Regions from separate parts of the Sporosarcina sp. FSL W7-1283 genome, predicted to be linked through region 3. Evidence: riboswitches for the same ligand, from Rfam matches in the RefSeq annotation. Region 3 holds a riboswitch; each other region holds the start of a gene.
The links. Region 3 has a riboswitch for cobalamin ahead of MKY93_RS02220 (ribonucleoside-diphosphate reductase subunit alpha). Riboswitches for the same ligand answer to the same signal wherever they lie in the genome.
Positions count from the first base shown of each region.

Region 1 (4,939 bases), 120 kb from region 3:
CTTGCTTCGGTAAAATGCCTGAAATAATTTTCAACAGCGTGGATTTCCCACTGCCATTCGGTCCTAAAATTCCAAGGACCTCTCCTTTTTCTACGTGGAATGACACCCCCCGTACAACCGGTTCCTTACCGTATCCTCCTGACACTTCATCTACCTGCAGCATGTCACATCGCTCCTTTTCTGCGTTGCTTGTAAAAGATGTAGGCAAAGACTGGAGCCCCGATAAATGCCGTAATGACACCAACAGGCAGTTCAGCCGGCGAAATAATCGTCCGCGCCACTAAATCACAAATAATCAATAAGGAAGCTCCGTTAAATAAGGACAACGGCAAGACATGCCGATGATCCGACCCCCACATCAAGCGCGTCATATGCGGAACAACCAAGCCGACAAAGCCGATGGTCCCGGAAACTGCAACCGCAGAGCCTGTCAGTACAGAGCCGCCGATCAAAATCATCATTTTACGGCGTTTCACATTGACTCCTAAATGATGTGCACGCTCTTCACCAAATAGCATGGCGTTCAGTTCCCTGCGATTAAGCCAAAGAATGAATGAACCAATGATGAAAAACGGTAACACCATCGTGATATATTTCCAACCGCGCATGGAGACACTACCGAGCAGCCAGCCAATGATTTGGCGCAGCTCTTCTTGTGTTAACGCAATCATCAAGGATAAAACAGAACCTAAAAACGAACCAAAAATAATACCTGTTAAAATGATCGTTTCCATTTTCATTGACCGATCGACCAGACGGGCAAAGCCGATGACCAAGAACATCGTCGCAGCTGCCCCGACCATACTGAAGACGGGTAAGGTAAAGGCGCCTAAGAACGGCAGGGAGATACCAAAAAAGAGTGTAATCACAGCGCCTACAGAGGCACCGGATGACACTCCGAGGGTGTATGGATCTGCTAATGGATTTTTCAACAATCCTTGGAAAGCAGCGCCTGAAATTGCAAGAGATGCGCCGACAATTCCAGCCAGCAGCACACGCGGCATGCGGATTTTCCAAAGAATATTGCTCGCAGTTGCATCTGCATCGTTCCATAGCGTCTCAATCGGTATCTTCACTGTGCCGATCGATACACCGAGCCAAATTGCCACAAGTAGCGTGGCAATTGACACAGTATAGGCGATAGCCGTTTTACTCACCAAACACCTCTGGATAGATCGCTTTTGCATAAGCTTCCAATCCGTCCGCTAAACGCGGACCTGTCCGGCTTGTGATATTTTCATCCACTTGAATGACTTGATCTTCTTTCACTGCAGTGACCGTATCGAAACCGTCACGCTTCTTAATGTTTTCAACAACATCCGGCACATAGCTGTAGGACACAAGAATGACGTCCGGACTTTCATCGACGATCGTTTCAGGACTGATCATCACCCATCCTTCTTCTGTGATGATGTTTTCTGCATTGATTATGTCCAAGAACTGCTGCGGGAATGTGTTTTTACCAGGCGCATAAATTTCTGGTGCATCTGAGTTTTCCACTAACACCGTTTTCTTGTCTGTGATATCCGCTGCTTTCGCTTTGATATCTTCAACCTTTGCTTTCATATCTTCTACGATCTTATTAGCTTCCTCATTTTTATCCATGATTTCGCCGAAGATTTTAATCGTTTCATATGTTTCTTCGAATGTTTCTGCAGTCGGTATAACGACTACCTGGATGCCCGCGTCGCGAATTTGGTTCAAGCCTTCTTCACCAGAGCCTAACATCATATCATGCGCGAAAACGACATCTGGTTTCAATGAAATAACTTTTTCCACGTTGACGTTATAATCTCCGACTTTATCGAGATCTTTCACTTCTTCTGGAAAATCATCGTTTTCCGTGACAGCGATCACTTTATCACCTGCATCGATGCCAAATAAAATTTCTGTATTGCTTGGAATTAACGAGATGACAGTTTCCGGAGCTTTTTCAAATGTGATATCTTCTCCGACTGCATCATTGATTGTATATGGATAGCTGGAAGAATTTCCTCCTGCTTGTTCTTCCTGTTCCGTTTCTGCTGGTTGATCAGAATCGACTGGTGTTTCTTCTTTCTTGCTGTCGTTACCGCATGCTGCAAGCACAAGGACTGCCAGCATCGCTGTCAGCAACAGCTGCCAAAACTTCTTCATGTGATTTCCTCCCTTTGCGTTCATTACTTATTACGTAGTCTGCCGCAGACATAAAAAAAATCCTTCGGTCATTTCGAAGGATTGGACAGGATGAAATCTATGTCAGATTACCACCACTGTGCCTATCCTCGTAGGCTGCTGCGGAACTTCATTTCCTAAAAGGCAGGTACCTGGCTTGTGCATGGAGCACGTACAGTGGCGGGACCGCATCGGCTTTTACCGATTTCCCTTTTCATCTCTATTTGACTTAGAGAACCTTTTGGAATTATGTAATTTGTAATCGTGCTCTATTATACTATAAAACGGACTGTTGTACAGCCGGAGTGCGTGTTTGTGTCCGGGGATTCGAGCTTCAGGCGGGACGCTTTCTTACCTCCAATCAAGCGTTTTATTAAAATAAATACTGAAAAAGTAGGAATCACTATCCGAATGGGACTTAAAATAACCCACAGTACGTACACCGGGATCTACGCTCCAGACGGTACGCTTTCCGGAGGGCGTGGCTTGAGCCTCCTCGTCCGCTGCGCTACCTGCGGGGTCTCAAGGCGCACGCTGATCCTCCCGGAGTCGACCGTCTTACGCTCCAATCCCTAAATAAATAGAGGTGATATAAAGTGAAACCATTGTATGTAACGAGTAAATAAGTATCGCCCATTGAACTAACTTATAAAAAAGAATTCCTAACGCTATACATTCACCTCTAGAAGGTATCAATTCTAAGCCACTTTCATTAACCTCTTTACCTCATAAACAAACTAGAAAGACAGAGGACCGAACCAAAGTGTATGCGAACCGAGCCACCCCTCACATTAACCGTGCCAAACATGGTGCAAACCGGACATTTCCTACACTACGACAAATGTCTAAAAAGTAAAACGGACTTCCTCGGTACTTTCATTGAATGAAAGAGAGTTCCTAGAAAACGAATCAGCATCAGAGCGGAAATAAAAAACAAGCAAGAGTTGTCGATAACTCTTGCTTGGCTTGTTTAATTTGAATCCGGAATTACATCCGTTCAGGTGCTTCTACGCCGACTAGTTTCAATGCATTGGCAATCGTAATGCTTGTTGCAGTCACCAAGGCGAGTCGCGCTTCGGATAGTTCTTTGTTTTCAGGGTCAAGCACTTTATTGGCGTTGTAGAAGCTATGGAATGCAGCAGCGAGTTCTTGGATATACGTCGTTATTCGGTGCGGTGCGCGCAGGCGTGCGGCGTCGCTGACGAGTTTCGGGAAGTCGCCGATTTTTTTCAACAGTTCTAGTTCTTTTTCGTCTTGCAATTGAGTGACGTTGTCTGTTGAAGCTTGTAAGTTTTGCTCTTTTGCTTGACGCAAAATCGAACAGATCCGGGCATGCGCGTATTGTGCATAGTAAACCGGGTTTTCATTGGATTTGGAAACTGCCAGGTCAAGGTCGAAGTCCATTTGGGCATCGCCTGAACGCATAGCGAAGAAATAACGTACGGCATCAAGTCCTACTTCTTCGACTAGTTCACGCAGCGTGACGGCTTTCCCTGTCCGCTTGCTCATCTTGAACTTTTCACCGTCTTTGTATAGCTGAACCATTTGCGCTACTTCCACTTCTAGCGTGTCGCGATCGTAACCCAGTGCTTGGATTGCTGCTTTCATACGCGGGATATAGCCGTGGTGGTCCGCTCCCCAAATATTGATGAGCTTATCGAATCCGCGACGCAGTTTATCTTCGTGGTACGCGATGTCCGGCGTCAAATATGTGAATGAACCGTCCTGTTTTATCAGCACGCGGTCTTTGTCATCACCAAATGTCGTGGAACGGAACCAAGTTGCTCCCTCTTCTTCATAGACATGGCCATTTTCACGCAGCTTATTCAGCGCTACTTCAATTTTACCGTTGTTATATAACGATGTTTCAGAGAACCAGTTGTCGAAATGAACTCGGAAATCAGCCAAGTCCTTCTTCAATTTATCCAATTCAATTTGAAGACCGTGCTCACGGAAAAATGCCAGGCGTTCTTCTTCCGGCATTTGTACATAACGGTCGCCGTGTTCCTCCGCCAACCCCTTTGCAATCTCAATGATATCAGGTCCGCGGTAGCCATCTTCTGGCATCTCTTTATCCAAACCGAGCGCTTCGAAGTAACGGACATCAATGGACAATGCCAGGTTATTGATTTGATTTCCTGCATCATTAATATAATATTCACGCGAAACATCATAACCCGCTGCGTCAAGAATATTACAAAGTGAATCGCCTAATGAAGCTCCACGTGCATGTCCAAGGTGCAAATCACCTGTCGGGTTCGCAGAGACGAATTCCACTTGGACTTTCTGCTGCTTACCGCTTTCGGAATGACCATATGCTTCACCTTGATCAAGCACCGATTTGACAACATCTGCGAGACTGTCAGCTTTTAGACGGATATTGAGGAAACCAGGACCTGCAATTTCGATCGTTTGGATTGCCGTGTTAGACGTGTCCAATTGCTCTAAAATCGCCTCTGCAATTGCGCGCGGCGGTTTTTTTGCAAGTTTCGTAAGCTGCATCGCGATATTCGCTGCGTAATCCCCGTTCTCCTTATTTTTCGGTGACTCCAGTTTAATTTCTGGCATCTCTGACTGTTCAACGAGCCCTGTCTTCTCAACCGCCTGCTGCAATGCCTCTTTAATTTCGTGCTGAATTTGTTCCACTGCGTTCATTTCGTTACCTCCGAATAGGTTATTGTCAATTGATATTTCCCTAATAAATTTCCTTCTGCATGCAAATCATAGGTTACTGAAAAAATCCCTGGTGTCCACTGAAGTTTTTTCGTTTCGACCAACAAATCCA
Region 1 covers NZ_JBBOOL010000001.1:580,521-585,459, reverse strand. Annotated here, with positions in the region: gene MKY93_RS02805 (adenosylcobinamide amidohydrolase) at 1-163, opposite strand, end outside; gene MKY93_RS02800 (FecCD family ABC transporter permease) at 165-1,157, opposite strand; gene MKY93_RS02795 (ABC transporter substrate-binding protein) at 1,150-2,136, opposite strand; cobalamin riboswitch at 2,281-2,411, opposite strand; gene argS (arginine--tRNA ligase) at 3,142-4,809, opposite strand; gene MKY93_RS02785 (DUF1934 domain-containing protein) at 4,806-4,939, opposite strand, start outside.
Region 1: it holds a riboswitch for cobalamin, as region 3 does, so the genes downstream of both, MKY93_RS02795 (ABC transporter substrate-binding protein) here and MKY93_RS02220 (ribonucleoside-diphosphate reductase subunit alpha) in region 3, are expected to answer to the same signal.

Region 2 (4,939 bases), 3.1 Mb from region 3:
ACACAAGTCATCTCATGCTTCTGGATTAGCGCGATCATGTCCTCCACTGTTAGTCTTCCTACCAGATAGGAAAGATCATTTGCTTTTAAACTTTCAGCTGCAGATTCGGTAACGACCGTGGTGATTAAAGGATAGCCAAGACCCTGTAAATGAATGGCTAGAGCTCTAGCATCGCTAGTGCCTGCTAAAAATAAAATCATAGTTTCCTCCTAGTCCCCGCAAGGTGCTGGCTCTACTTCAATCTTGCAGCTCATATCGTAATAGTTATAATTCAAAACTTTTTTAACACGTTTGAAATACTTGAAGAAACGTTCGTTAGGATGCGCATTTTGTTCGTATTCTTCTATAATTTTTGTTACTAGCGGAATTAAATCTTCCGGTTCAATTCCCTCTGCAACCGGCTGAGCCGCATGAGCAGTACGACCAACCGGCTTCGCTCCAATAAATAAATCGAATTTTTTCTTCCGATAAACGATGCCGATATCATCGAACACCGGGCGATAACACGCCATCCCGCATCCATTGAATCCGACATGCAACTGCTTCGGAAGCTTCATCCCTTCAAACTTCGCTGCGATTTCTTCCGCGTATGGGATAGAATCCGCCTTTTCCCCATAGCAAAAATCACAAGCTTTGACTTTTAAGACTTCCCCTGCCGGCATAACAGTCAAGTTAATGTGTTCTAGCTTTTCAACAATCGCTTCAGGGTCATCTGTCGTAACCTTTACTACAAAATGATGGTTTGGAGTATATTCCAAGGTACCTTTCTCACCAACGACTTCAGCCAATACACGCATTTGTTCTGCTGTAATCAGTTTGTTGGCAACGCCTGGTGAAACGGAAAACTCAAAGATATCTTCAATCGGCTGTCTCACCAAAAAAGGGTTTTCCACTTCCTCTTTCGTCACCATAGATAGTGCTTTTAAAGCCATATCCAATGACTGAACCTTTTGTTCCGGTGCTGGTTCTGACCGTTCCACTTCTGCCTGTTTTGGCATTGGTGTGTGCTCTGGTTTCTTACTTATAATTTCTTCATGACCGGACTGCGCCTCCCCAGTTTCTTGATCAAGCGCCCATGGTTCCGCCTCCTTTTTCAAACGCTGGTGCGGTTTTAAACTTTGTTTACCTTCCCCTAATGTATACTTACGTTGATATCCTCTCGGAGTAATAATTTTATTATCATAAAAGAAAGTCGAAGAGTTACCGATAATAACAGTAGTCAACATCCCGATATCATGCTCTAGCATTTCCGCTAATGTTGTCAGGACAATATGTTGATTTTCACGATAAGCACTTTTCACTAGCCCTACAGGTGTATCAGGGGAACGATATTTCAGTAAAATCCTTTGTGCCTCTACAATTTGACGCGTCCGACGTCCACTTTTCGGATTGTATAAAGCTACTACAAAATCCGCCATCCCCGCTGCTTCAATACGTTTTTCGATAACAGTCCAAGGTGTTAAATGGTCACTTAAACTGATCGTACAAGCATCATGCATGACAGGTGCGCCCAGTAAGCTCGCACATGAATTGATCGCCGAAATACCTGGCACAATTTCCACTTCAATTCCTTCTGCTTCAGTCCAACCTTTTTCAATCAGCACTTCATAAACTAATCCAGCCATACCGTATGCACCTGAATCACCGCTCGAGATCACTGAAACAATACCGCCAGCCTCCGCTTTCTTAACAGCATCTTGTGCACGTGACACTTCTTCAGTCATGCCTGTACTAACAATGGACTTCGCTGTTACTAAATGCTTAATCAACTCTACGTACGTTTTATAACCAATAATATAATTACTTTCTTGCAGCGCCTCTAATGCTCGTCCTGTTATATGTTCAGTAGCTCCGGGACCGAATCCAACGACGAAAATTTTTCCCTTTTTCATGGTTTCCCTCCAAATAAAAAATGCCTACACTCCTTTTCAAAGGAATGTAGGCATGTGAAAGTATAATAGAAATCATACTGAAACATAAAACAATTAATTTTATTGTCCCGCCTATACTTCTCCCTCCGAAAAGTATGTGTCGTTTAAATAAGCAGGTTTCCTGACTCAAGCTTCATTTTACTCTTACACCTTCCCGATTTCTCAGTGGTATTGTAATTTCATCAGCTTTACAGTAGCGGGGGCTGTACTAGACTTTCACTAGTTTCCCTTTTACCTCACTATGTGAGCACTTATTTAAATTAGTTTATTTAATTTTCATAAATATAACATACAATCTCTAAATCTACAAACTTCCTTTAGATTTATTTATGAATCCATAAACTAGATTCTGGAAACGCTTTGGATAATTGTAATTTCTATTCCTATACAAAACTTATCATGAGCAAGGTGGATACGTACAGGATAACTTTGTTATATTTTAGAATCATCCCATCAAAGTCAAGCATATTTATACATTTCGTAAACTATTCACACTCTTTAATTACAAGGTTGTGAACTTTTTGGATAGGCATTAAGTTGTAGTGTAAACTGTTCATTGGAGGTGGTTATTATGAAGGAAAATAAAGCAATCCTAATACCAGAGAACCCCATTTCACAGTTTTTATTCAACGATTCTCGCTCCGGACTTATTTGGTTAGTCATTCGGGTTTATGTCGGATTTGCTTGGTTGAAGGCCGGCTGGGGAAAAGCAATGAGCGATGCATGGACCGGTGAAAATGCAGGTGTCGCCATCCATGGATTTGTAAGCGGCGCTCTTAAAAAATCGACTGAAGGCGGAGATGTGACCAACTGGTATGCATCATTTCTGGAAAATGTCGTCTTGCCGAACGCCAAGGTATTCGGTTTCATAGTTGCCTATGGGGAGATGCTTGTTGGTCTCGGTTTGATCTTCGGATTGTTGACAGGAATTGCTGCTTTCTTCGGTGCGTTCATGAATGTCAGTTTTCTGTTTGCAGGTACTCTTAGCACGAACCCCCTATTGTTCATTCTCGCAACTTGGCTCGTACTCGCATGGAAAGTAGCCGGCTGGTATGGACTCGACCGCTGGGCATTGCCGATGCTTGGTACGCCTTGGGTGAAGAATGACAATTTATGAAGGTAGACGTCGAAAATGAAAAAATCTCTTCCTGAAAACTCGGGAAGAGATCGTAAAAATTGAAGTGAACCCAATATTAACGTTTTGAGAACTGAGGTGCACGACGAGCGCCACGAAGACCGTATTTTTTACGTTCTTTCATACGTGGGTCACGCGTTAGAAGTCCTGCAGATTTAAGTGCTGGACGGAAATCAGGGTCTACAGTAAGCAATGCACGTGCAACGCCGTGACGGATTGCGCCTGCTTGACCTGTGTAGCCACCACCGTGAACGTTCACATGGATATCGTAGCTTCCAAGTGTTTCAGTTACATTTAATGGTTGTTTGATGATTTCACGAAGTGTTTCGAATGGTACGTAGTCTTCTACGTCACGATTGTTAACGACGATTTTGCCTTCGCCGGGAACTAGACGTACACGAGCTACTGAACTTTTACGACGGCCAGTGCCGATATATTGTACTTGTGCCAAGTGTGTTTCCTCCTCTTAATTATCCGCGAAGCTCATATGCTTCTGGTTTTTGTGCTGCATGCTGATGTTCTGCTCCAGCGTATACGTGTAGTTTCTTGATTGTTTGACGACCTAGAGGACCTTTTGGAAGCATTCCTTTGATCGCAAGTTCAAGCATTTTAACAGGATAGTTTGTACGCATTTCAAGAGCTGTACGCTGCTTGATGCTGCCTGTATATCCTGAGTGACGGTAGTAAATTTTATCTTTCAATTTGTTACCTGTTAATTCGATTTTCTCTGCATTGATGATGATGACATGGTCACCTGTATCAACATGTGGTGTGAACGTTGGTTTATGTTTACCACGTAAAAGTGATGCAACTTCTGAAGCAAGACGTCCAAGCGTTTGTCCTTCAGCGTCGACAACAAGCCATTTACGTTCTACTTCGTGACCTTTAGCCATGAATGTTGTACGCATAGTGTAATCCTCCTAAAAATATCAATCTGTTCCGTTGTTTTCTCTATCCCTAAACACAAATAAACTTTCCGGGGCTTATTGTGGGGTTATTGAAATACCATTTATCATGTTAACCTGAAATCCAATTAAAGTCAAGCGTTTTTATGAAAACGCCAGGATTAGTTGCCATGAGCTCAATAGGTCACTTCCATAAGGTACAAACCGTGTGCCGGCGCTGTTTTGCCGGCCATTTTCCGATCTTTTGCGTCACGTATTTTCTTGACGTCTTCAGGCTCGTCCCAACCAATGCCTACCGCCAGCAAAACACCCGCAATTGTACGCACCATATTGTAAAGAAACCCATCACCTTCCACTTCAAGTACAAGATGATCCCCTTGCCGCTCGAGCGACAATTTCCGAATGGTTCGGACTTTGTTTGTTGTAGCTGTCTTCGCTGAACAGAAGCTCGTGAAATCGTGAGTCCCGATTAAATGCTGAGCTCCTTCTTGCATCCGTTCTACATTGGGATTCCATCTGCCTAAATGGACTGCGAAATTCCGTTCAAATGGACTTTGCACTTCACTGTAAGACCATCTGTACACATAGGTCTTACCTGTCGCTCCATAACGCGCGTGAAAATCAACAGCCACTTCTTCTACTTCAACTACCCGCACATCTTTCGGCAACAATACATTTAGAGCCATCTTCCAACGATCTGCTAAGTCCAGTGGTGTATCAAAATGAATGACTTGCCCGAGCGCATGGACGCCCGCATCAGTTCGTCCGCTTGCTACAGAGTAAACCGAGGAATCTTTATGCAACTTGACTAACGCTTTGTCAATTTCGGATTGCACTGTTCGCATATTCGGCTGAGATTGATAGCCTGCAAAATTCGTGCCGTCATATGCAATCGTTGCTTTCATCCGATTCATTCTATTCACTTCCTTACCCAAGCCAACACGGCCACTAATATAACAAACGAAATC
Region 2 covers NZ_JBBOOL010000001.1:3,590,941-3,595,879, forward strand. Annotated here, with positions in the region: gene cobK (precorrin-6A reductase) at 1-200, opposite strand, end outside; gene cobJ (precorrin-3B C(17)-methyltransferase) at 210-1,892, opposite strand; cobalamin riboswitch at 2,026-2,201, opposite strand; gene MKY93_RS18805 (DoxX family protein) at 2,503-3,048, shown strand; gene rpsI (30S ribosomal protein S9) at 3,125-3,517, opposite strand; gene rplM (50S ribosomal protein L13) at 3,537-3,974, opposite strand; gene truA (tRNA pseudouridine(38-40) synthase TruA) at 4,148-4,885, opposite strand; gene MKY93_RS18825 (energy-coupling factor transporter transmembrane component T family protein) at 4,891-4,939, opposite strand, start outside.
Region 2: it holds a riboswitch for cobalamin, as region 3 does, so the genes downstream of both, cobJ (precorrin-3B C(17)-methyltransferase) here and MKY93_RS02220 (ribonucleoside-diphosphate reductase subunit alpha) in region 3, are expected to answer to the same signal.

Region 3 (4,939 bases):
AAGGGAATGACGGAGTTTCACCTTTCCAGGCGTTCACCATCAGTGCGGCTTCGCGTGTCGGGACTGGTAACGTGGCAGGGGTCGCCCTTGCAATTGGAATTGGTGGACCCGGCGCGGTGTTTTGGATGTGGATTATTGCGATCATTGGAATGGCGACCGCATTCATCGAGAGTACGCTCGCGCAAGTGTATAAAGTAAAAGATGGTGAGACGTTCCGCGGTGGACCAGCGTATTATATGCAGAAAGCGCTCGGAAAGCGGAATCTAGGAATCGCTTTTGCTATTTTGTTGACACTATGTTTCGGTTTCATTTTCAACGCAGTACAATCCAATACGATCAGCCAATCCTTCATGAATGTTTTCGGTATTCCAGATTGGGGTGTCGGTCTCGGATTGGTAGTACTTACAGCCATCATCATCTTCGGCGGTGTCCAGCGCATTGTCAAAGTGACGCAGACGATTGTTCCCGTGATGGCAGTATTCTACATTCTGGTTGCGTTGTTTATCGTTGTCATGAATATTACGCAGGTTCCTGCCATGTTCATGTTGATTGTTGAACATGCATTTGGCATCAAGGAAATTGCGGGCGGTGGAATTGGGATGGCGATCATGCAAGGGGTTCGCCGAGGACTATTCTCCAATGAAGCCGGTATGGGTAGTGTGCCGAATGCTGCTGCGACAGCCAATGTTTCGCACCCGGCAAAACAAGGGCTCGTACAGAGTCTTGGTGTATTTTTCGATACGATTATAATTTGTTCGGCTACGGCATTCATCATCTTGCTTGGCGGACTATATCAGTCTGGTGAAACGGATGGAATTTTGCTGACGCAGGCATCGATGGCAGTGCATGTCGGGGCATGGGCTCCGTATTTCATTGCGGTCGCGATCATGTTCTTCGCATTCAGTTCTGTCATCGGTAATTATTATTACGGTGAGACGAATATCGAGTTCATTAATGCAAATAAAGGATGGAAATTACTATATCAGATCTTAGTTCTCGTTATGGTATTCTTCGGCGCGGTAGCAAAAGTACAAATCGTATGGGATATGGCCGATCTCTTCATGGGTGTAATGGCAATTCTGAATCTGATCGTCATCCTACTTCTCGGAAAAGTGGCTTTTCAAGTCCTCGACGACTTCACTGCTCAAAGACGCCAAGGGAAAAATCCAGTATTCAAAGCCGAAAGCATTCCTGGCCTAAAAGGCGCGGAATGTTGGGAGGAAACCCCTACGGATCCAGAAGATCGATTGCGTGGGTGAGTTCCGCTGAAACAATAAAGTCGTAGTTCAGAAGTCCAATTCTGAACTGCGAACTTTTTTAGTTCTTTACAGTTTACACACAACATGTTAGGGTATAACTTGTACATAAGACACTATATATAGTATTTTGATGAATCGGTACCTATAACGGTTTAAAAGGGAATCCGCTAAAAACGGAGCTGCCCCCGCAACTGATGGTATTGACGACTGTCCGTAATTATCCACTGCCTTAGGCGGGAAGGATGGACAGAAGAGAGACATGCCAGCCAGGAGACCTGCCATTCATCATGCGATACATTCTTCGGGGTTGGAGAGTGGAAGCGAAACGCAGAGGTTCTTGTTTGCCTGTCGTTTTCCGCTTACTACCATCCGTCACATGATGACTCCCGATTGATCGGGAGTCTTTTTTTGTTTTTTATTATTTTTGAGGGAGCGGATATTATGGCTATTATTCATGAAACAATCGGTCTTGATTTATTGATGGAAAATCTACAGGAAGAGTTCGGGGAACAGGAAGTTGAGCCATTAGTCGAAGCGAGCCGGCGTTATCAAGAGCTGCATCCGGAAAGTTCAGCAACGGATTGGACGAATGCGATGGTCTTGGAATCACTGAGCAGAATCGATGAAGCGAATACCTACTGGACGTTCGTAGCCGCGCGGATTTATCTATATGATGTGTATGCCAAGCAAAAAGCGCTGCGTGGCGCAGATGTTTATACCGACTTTGCGAAAAATGTAGAACGCTTGGTGGAGCAAGGACTCTATACGCCGATGTTGACGGAGAAGTACAGCCGTGAAGAACTCGACGAAATCGGCCGTTTACTGGAGCCGACCCGCGACCTTTTATTTACTTATATCGGATTAAAAACATTGGTGGATCGCTATGTCACAGTGAACTTCTCCAAGCAAACGGTAGAGCTGCCGCAAGAACGCTGGCTCGTCATCGCGATGACATTGATGCAGGATGAAACGGAAGAGCGCATCCATAAAATTGGGGAAGCATACTGGGCGATGAGCAATCTTTACATGACGGTTGCAACTCCGACTCTGTCGAATGCAGGGAAGATGCACGGTCAGTTATCGAGCTGTTTCATCGACACAGTGGATGACTCCTTGCAGGGCATTTACAACAGCAATACGGATATTGCGAACTTATCGAAATTCGGCGGCGGGATTGGCGTCTATATGGGGAAAGTCCGTTCACGCGGTGCATCTATCCGAGGATTTGAAGGTGCTTCAAGCGGTGTGCTGCCATGGATCAAGCAGTTGAATAACACGGCAGTCAGCGTCGATCAGCTCGGTCAAAGACAGGGTGCGGTAGCGGTGTACTTGGATGTGTGGCATAAAGATATCTTTACATTCCTCGATTTGAAGCTGAATAACGGTGACGATCGTTTGCGTGCACATGATATTTTCACAGGCGTTTGCTTGCCGGATCTGTTCATGGAGAAAGTGGAATCGCGCGAAAACTGGCATTTATTCGACCCGCATGAAGTACGGACGAAGATGGGCTATTCATTGGAAGACTTTTATGATGAGACAAAAGGAGCCGGCTCGTTCCGTGAGAAGTATGAGGAATGTGTCAATAATCCGGAGTTATCACGCGAAACGGTATCTGCGATTGAAATCATGAAACGTGTATTGCGCAGCCAACTGGAAACAGGCACACCATTCATGTTTTACCGCGATGAAGTGAACCGGATGAACCCGAATAAACATGAGGGAATTATTTATTCTAGTAATTTGTGTACAGAAATTTTGCAAAATATGTCGGCTACCACATTCGAATCGGTTTCATTGGAAGACGATATGGTCGTTACACGCAAAAAGCCGGGCGATTTCGTTGTTTGTAATCTATCTTCCATTAACTTAGGAAAAGCGGTGATGGCGGACGTGCTCGATCGCCTGATTACGATCCAAGTGCGAATGCTCGATAATGTCATCGATCAAAATAAAATTCCGGTGGTACAGGCACAACGTACGAATGCGCGTTACCGTGGTATCGGACTTGGTACATTTGGCTGGCATCATTTATTGGCATTGAAAAATATGCAGTGGGAATCCGACGAGGCTGTGGAGTATGCAGATGAACTTTACGAAAAAATTGCATATCTGACGATCAAAGCGTCGATGGAACTGTCGAAGGAAAAAGGCGCATATCCATTGTTTGAAGGCTCCGATTGGCAGACAGGGGGGTACTTCGAGCAACGCGAATACGACTCGAACAAATGGCGGGAGCTACGTATGGACGTAGCAATCAACGGAATGCGCAATGGCTATTTGATGGCTGTCGCGCCGAATAGTTCTACATCTGTTATAGCGGGCTCTACTGCTTCGATCGACCCGGTTTTCAAGCCGTTCTATCACGAAGAGAAAAAAGACTATAAATTGCCGGTCATCGCACCCGATTTGGACCATAACACGTATGATATCTACCGCCGTTCCGCGTATATCGTCGATCAGCGCTGGTCAATTAAACAAAACGCCGCACGCCAGCAACATATCGATCAGTCGATTTCATTCAATATTTACGTACCGAATTCCATTCGGGCATCTGTCCTGCTTGATTTGCACATGCAAGCATGGAAATCCGGTATGAAAACAACGTATTATATGCGCTCAACAGCTTCTGAAATCGAGGAGTGCGAGTGGTGTCATTCCTGATTGCGTACACTTCCTGGAGCGGCAATACGGAGGAAGTGGCGGAGTTGATAGCGGATAAGATAAGCCGTGAAGGAATCGAAGTCGACACCCATCGGATAGGCATCGGGGTCCTTCCGGATGTAAATAAATATGAAGCATTCTGCATTGGTTCCTTTACATGGGAAAAAGGTTCAACGCCGGATGAAGTGAAGGACTTTGTGGCGGCTATCGGCTTCAAGCCAGTGCCTGTCTACGTCTTCGGCACAGGGGATACGCAATTTGGTGGAGATGAGTTGTTTTGCAAAGCGGCAGAAAAGTTAGCGCGCTTCTATCATTCACCATTTGAACCGTTAAAGATCGAACAAAGCCCGCGTGGCACGCAAGAAAAATTGGTAACGAATTGGACGAAAGGAGTGCTCGACCATTGGCGACACTTACAAGAGTAAAAGTATTGAATCCAGCAAATCCGAACAAAGCGACGGCTATTTTTGGTGGGGAAGCAAGCGGCATTTTGAACTGGAATGACTTGGCGCATCCACATTTCTATACATTGCGTCAGCGTATCCGTTCTCTTTTTTGGACGGCGAATGAAGTGGATATGACACAAGACGTAAAGCAATTCCCGCGCCTTTCGATAGAAGAGCAATCTGCCTTCTTGAAAATTATCGGCCTGCTCGCAACATTGGATGGCCCACAAACAGTTGTGGCGATGAAGATCGCGGACTTTGCGACGGATCCTTCCGTCAAGTCGATTATGGCGACAATTGCGGACCAGGAAAGTGAACATAACCATAGTTATGCATACGTCCTTTCTTCCGTCACCAATCTAGACAAGCAAATGGCTTCATTTGAAATGGGGCGTACGGATGAAGTGTTGATGAAACGTAATGAACGGATTGTGGAAGTCTATAATGAGTTAGCTGAGAATCCGACAATCGAAACAGTTTTGAAGGCAATGGTTTATACAACATTGCTTGAAGGTTTATTCTTCTACAGTGGGTTTGCATTTTTCTATAATTTAGCACGTCACCAGAAAA
Region 3 covers NZ_JBBOOL010000001.1:465,447-470,385, forward strand. Annotated here, with positions in the region: gene MKY93_RS02215 (alanine/glycine:cation symporter family protein) at 1-1,259, shown strand, start outside; cobalamin riboswitch at 1,378-1,556, shown strand; gene MKY93_RS02220 (ribonucleoside-diphosphate reductase subunit alpha) at 1,701-3,923, shown strand; gene MKY93_RS02225 (flavodoxin) at 3,911-4,348, shown strand; gene MKY93_RS02230 (ribonucleotide-diphosphate reductase subunit beta) at 4,327-4,939, shown strand, end outside.

Region 4 (4,939 bases), 3.3 Mb from region 3:
GCGCACCGATCCCTGCAACAACTTGTATTTTTTTGCGTCGTTTCATATGAAGCAATAAGAACTTCAATTCATGCTCAAGCGTCTCTTGATTCATTTCTGGAAGCAACAACAAGATTTTATTCTGTGCCCAGCGGATCATTTTCATGGAATCATGGATATTCTGAATGGACGCAAATGTTTCCATTTCCTCAACCGAAAACTGCTCTAGTAAATCGACCACTTCCAGAACCGCTACCTGCCGATAAAGCGTAACGTCAATTCCAAGCAGTGTACCTCTTTCCATAAACCGTTCATCTTTTCTCGTACCCGTCAGCCAATCAAATACGAAAAACTCCATGTCCCGTACTTTTTCATCTTTCTGCTTTCGTTTCAATGAATCTTGGATAAATAGTTCTGCCACCCGTAAGATCAACTGTGCTTGCGGACGGATCATCTTAGGTTCGCCTGTGATACCAAGCGCGGCAATCGGCTCACCTTCAATGAGGATTGGCAGCACAATACCTTTACGTACACCACGCAACCGTTCTACTTCCTCATCTGCCATATAGAGCATTTCCTTTTGGCGAATGCATAGTAATGCGCCTTCATGGAACTGATTGAGCCGTGTAACGTCCGTGCTGGCCTGAATGAAGCCTCTCCGATCCGTTAAAATCACTTCTTGCTGTATTAAATTCGAAAATTCCTTCACCATTTCCTGCCCTAGTGTATCAAACTGGAACATCTACCTCACCTCGGATGAAAACTGCTAGTTATCTTAACTTTACGCCAGTTCAGTCTTCATCTCAATAGGCGGGACCATTACTTTATATGAACTTCTTTGATTCCGCAGTTCCACGCTTTCATGAGCAACTGCAAAAGTTCTGCCGTTTCTATGAAAGCAGACTTCTCCAATGTGATTGAGCCGCCGACATCCGTGTGGTTCTGTTGCACCGCAAGCCGGTTAATCATCGACAATTGTTGGTGCTTTGTTAAGGAATATCCAGACAAATTTTCAGTATCTGACGCCTTCCGTAAGCAGCCGTTCCGGATTCCGTTCCCTGCAATTTCATTCCTTATTTTTTGCCACTCTTCTGTTGTATAACTACGCTGTTCAAAGTAGCTTCCACTCTGCCAATCTGAGCCTTCAAATTGAAGATACGGACCTTTTTCCTTCGCCAGTTGCAATGAAGTTTTTATCACATGTAGATTAATTTCTTCAGATAGTTCTTCAATGAATGACACTGCCTGTTCCGAATGTAAGCTAATTCGTTGATCTGCAAGCGCTTCTTCCCATCCGGCTGCTTCAATTTGCAGATCTCGTCTATTGTCTTCTCGTTCCCATACATCCAAAATGCCATTAAGCAAACGGACATGAATTCCACAAACACGAGCCAAGACGTTTCTCCGTAGCACTTTCGACAGCTGGATATGCGAATGCAATCCTTTTGTTCCACGCTGAAAGTCATCGTCAAAATGGAAAACGATGCCGTCACTAGCTAACAGTTGCTTCATCAGTCCGATAGCGGAAAGCCTTTTGTGCGTGATGGATGGGTTCGCAACGGCCCGACGGAACGACTCACTGCCGACGTCCTGCAGAGAACCATTCATCACGCGACGTACTTCCTCCATATCAAATACGAGCCAAGATCCACATGCCTTCACCTGTTCCATAAATATAGTAGGTATACGGATGTGCTTTTCCTTCACTTGACTGGCCAAAAATGATGGAATCCGTGAATCCAAGAGGTTCATTGAATGAAGACGACGTACAGGTTGCCCTGGATAGAATGTCTTGCCGAAAAACGCCATGATATCATCCGGTAACGTCACATACCCCATACTCAAGACCCAATAGGCTTCTCGTACTTTTTGCAACCGTTGCACAGTTTCATCCCGCATGGCTGCCATCGCAATAAGCATCAGCCGTTCTTGCGGCAGTCCCAGTCTTCGATCATAATGATTGCAAGTGACAAATTCTTTCATATACTGAAGAAGCTGTTTAGCGGATAGCAATTGATCTCGCTCCGGCATAATTTGCAATCCTAGCCATTTGATTTCATTGGATGAATAGTGATTGATCCAGCTTCCATATAAACCGTCACTCACCAGCTTCCGCACTACTTGATGAAATCCTTGGTATGCTGGCTTTTTGTGCAATTGTTCCGCTTGTCTATACAAAACTTCGAGCAACGCACGTTCATGTGTACGTTCGTCTGATTGTTCGAGAACTCTCATTTCGCCGTCTCCTTTCCTATACAACAAAAAAACAATCATCCTGGCTCTTCGGCAGGATGATTGTAATAGTTGTGATTGAGGAAACAAAAATAGGCAGCTCTAAAGAACTTCATGCAAATCGCATGAACCGCAGAGACCCTTTTGCCCCCACCTCTCAACCCCCGAAGAAAGTGTTGCTTTGACGATGTCTGGCAGGTCTCCTGGCTTCACTTCATCCTTCCGCCAAGCCTTCCCATGTCTCCATAGTGGCTTTTCTCAGCGGTCGTCCGTGTGTACAGTTGCGGGGACAGCTCCGATTTTCGGATTCCCTTTTACACCTTGATAGGTACCAACGCATCGTGCAAACTCATTTAGTATTTTATTTATTCTAGTTTACCATGAATAGTCGGAGAGGTGGTAGAAATAGTTGTTGCCTTACCTTTCGTTTAAGGAGTGTGATCATTTGGAGGCTGCATCACAATTGAGTTATTCATGACAAGCATGCGAAAAAGAAGTATAATATCTATGGTTGACTCGTATGTTTAAGAGAAAAAAATAATCTACTCGAAAGTGAGAATAGGAATGACATTCATCCAAAACATAATAAGCTTTATCTTACACATTGATGAACACTTGATTGAAATTATTCAAAACTTTGGAAATTGGTCCTATGTTATTCTATTTTTAATTGTGTTTGTTGAAACAGGTATTGTTATTTTTCCTTTTTTGCCGGGTGATTCACTTTTGTTTGCAGCTGGTGCTCTCGCTGCGATGGATGCATTTAATATTGTCCTATTAATCTTAGTATTCTTTGTAGCCGCAGTATTAGGGGATACAATAAATTATCATATCGGTAAAGCAGTAGGAACAGCAATCACTCAAAATAGACGGATGGGTAAATTTATTGACCAGAAAAAGATGAGAAAAGCTGAGGATTTCTTTAATAAGCATGGTGGTAAAACGATCGTCATTGCTCGTTTCATGCCATTTGTCCGTACGTTTATACCGTTTATTGCAGGCTCAAGTCGAATGAACTATCGATATTTCTTCGCTTACAATGTAATTGGTGCTGTACTATGGGTGGGACTATTTACAACAGTTGGTTACCTGTTTGGAAATATCCCGTTTGTTAAAAATAATTTCTCAACCATTATTCTGTCAGTAATTTTTCTCTCCGTTCTGCCAGTCTTCTATTCTTTTGCAAAGAGTCGTTTCCAAATACAAAAGAATTGAGCAATCGTTGAAGCAAGTTCTGTGTAAATAGTGCACACCAAAAATTGAACGATGGAGCAGTACAGATTGGTTCTAATAGAAAATGGTCGTTACTGATAATCGTGAATTTCTCTACTTCTTTATAACCATCTATACGACTCTTAACAACCGCTGCCTTAAGAAGGGTGGTTGTTGGAGTCTATTTTTTCCAATCGTCTTTTGGTTACCTACGGTGCGAAATAGTTACCTTAAATACCGAGTTATTTTTTCGCTGAATAACTCTAACGTATTAACATATTTTATTATACCGAACAATGATGCAGCAAGAACTTTTAAATTTCTATTACATATCAACAATTATTATATCTATACTTCGTTCTTCCCCTCTCTTTGGTAGAAGCAAATTTTACAACTTTCACATTCATTTCCACATTTGCTTTTTCCTTCTACTTGCTTCTCAGAATTTACTATTTTAGTATCTCTTACCCTCATTACCTGCTCTGCTTGTTTCGTACTTTCCACTTTCCTCACTCCTTATCCTAAATTTATAAATTAAATTTAACAGAATACCGGAGTGGTTTACCTAATGTTTTTTCACAATGTAGAATAGACAGAATATTTAATGTCTTTTAAGAGCGCATGACATTACTGTATTCTCTCCATTTGGAAATACAAATAACTTTTACAATAGACTTAGCAATAGAATTATCAAATTTCAATATATCCTAATTCCTTTGAAATCAATTGCGCTGTGTTCATAACGCTTTGGATCATCTGTGTGCGCTGAGTTCCTTGCATATAAGAGGATAACCCTACTAAATTCACGGCTGCTATTACTCCGCCAGAGTAAGAAAAAATAGGCGCAGCAATGCCGTACATGCCATCAGAGTTTTCACTGTCACTAATTGAATATCCTTTTGTGCGAATATCTGCTAGCTCTTTCTTTAAATTGCTTATATCTGTAATTGTATTTGGGCCATCATGTGCCAAGCCCTGAGCCACTGTTTCTTTTAAATAAGCGGGGTTATTTGCCAAGAGTACTTTCCCCGAACTCGTTGCATAAGATGGTTTTCTTGATCCTAAATACGTTTGGATAGAGGAAGCGTCATGGGAGGACACACGCAACACAAATACAACTGTCCCTTTATCAAACATCGCAATATGGGCAGTACCTTTATACTGGGATATGAGGTCTTTCACAAAAGGCATTGCCTTGTCGTAAACGTCTTGCTGGAACATTACATGATTATTCCATTCAAGCAACCTCCAGCCCAATCGATACTTTTTCTGATGGTCTTTCATTAAAACATTTTCTTTGCACAGAGTACTGACAATATGATGCGTTGTACTGACAGGCATATCTAGTAGCTCAGCAATTTCTCCAACGCCAAGAGCTGGATCGTCATTTGAAAAACAGCTAATTACTTGGCAAGCTTTTCTTATGGATGCAATCATCTATATTCCTCCTCATCAACTATGTCGGAATTTTATTATTCATTGTATAGCAAATTTAAAGTTTTTCATAGTGTGAAAA
Region 4 covers NZ_JBBOOL010000001.1:3,758,681-3,763,619, forward strand. Annotated here, with positions in the region: gene MKY93_RS19635 (CdaR family transcriptional regulator) at 1-721, opposite strand, end outside; gene MKY93_RS19640 (hypothetical protein) at 799-2,214, opposite strand; cobalamin riboswitch at 2,388-2,563, opposite strand; gene MKY93_RS19645 (DedA family protein) at 2,776-3,426, shown strand; gene MKY93_RS19650 (IclR family transcriptional regulator) at 4,114-4,860, opposite strand.
Region 4: it holds a riboswitch for cobalamin, as region 3 does, so the genes downstream of both, MKY93_RS19640 (hypothetical protein) here and MKY93_RS02220 (ribonucleoside-diphosphate reductase subunit alpha) in region 3, are expected to answer to the same signal.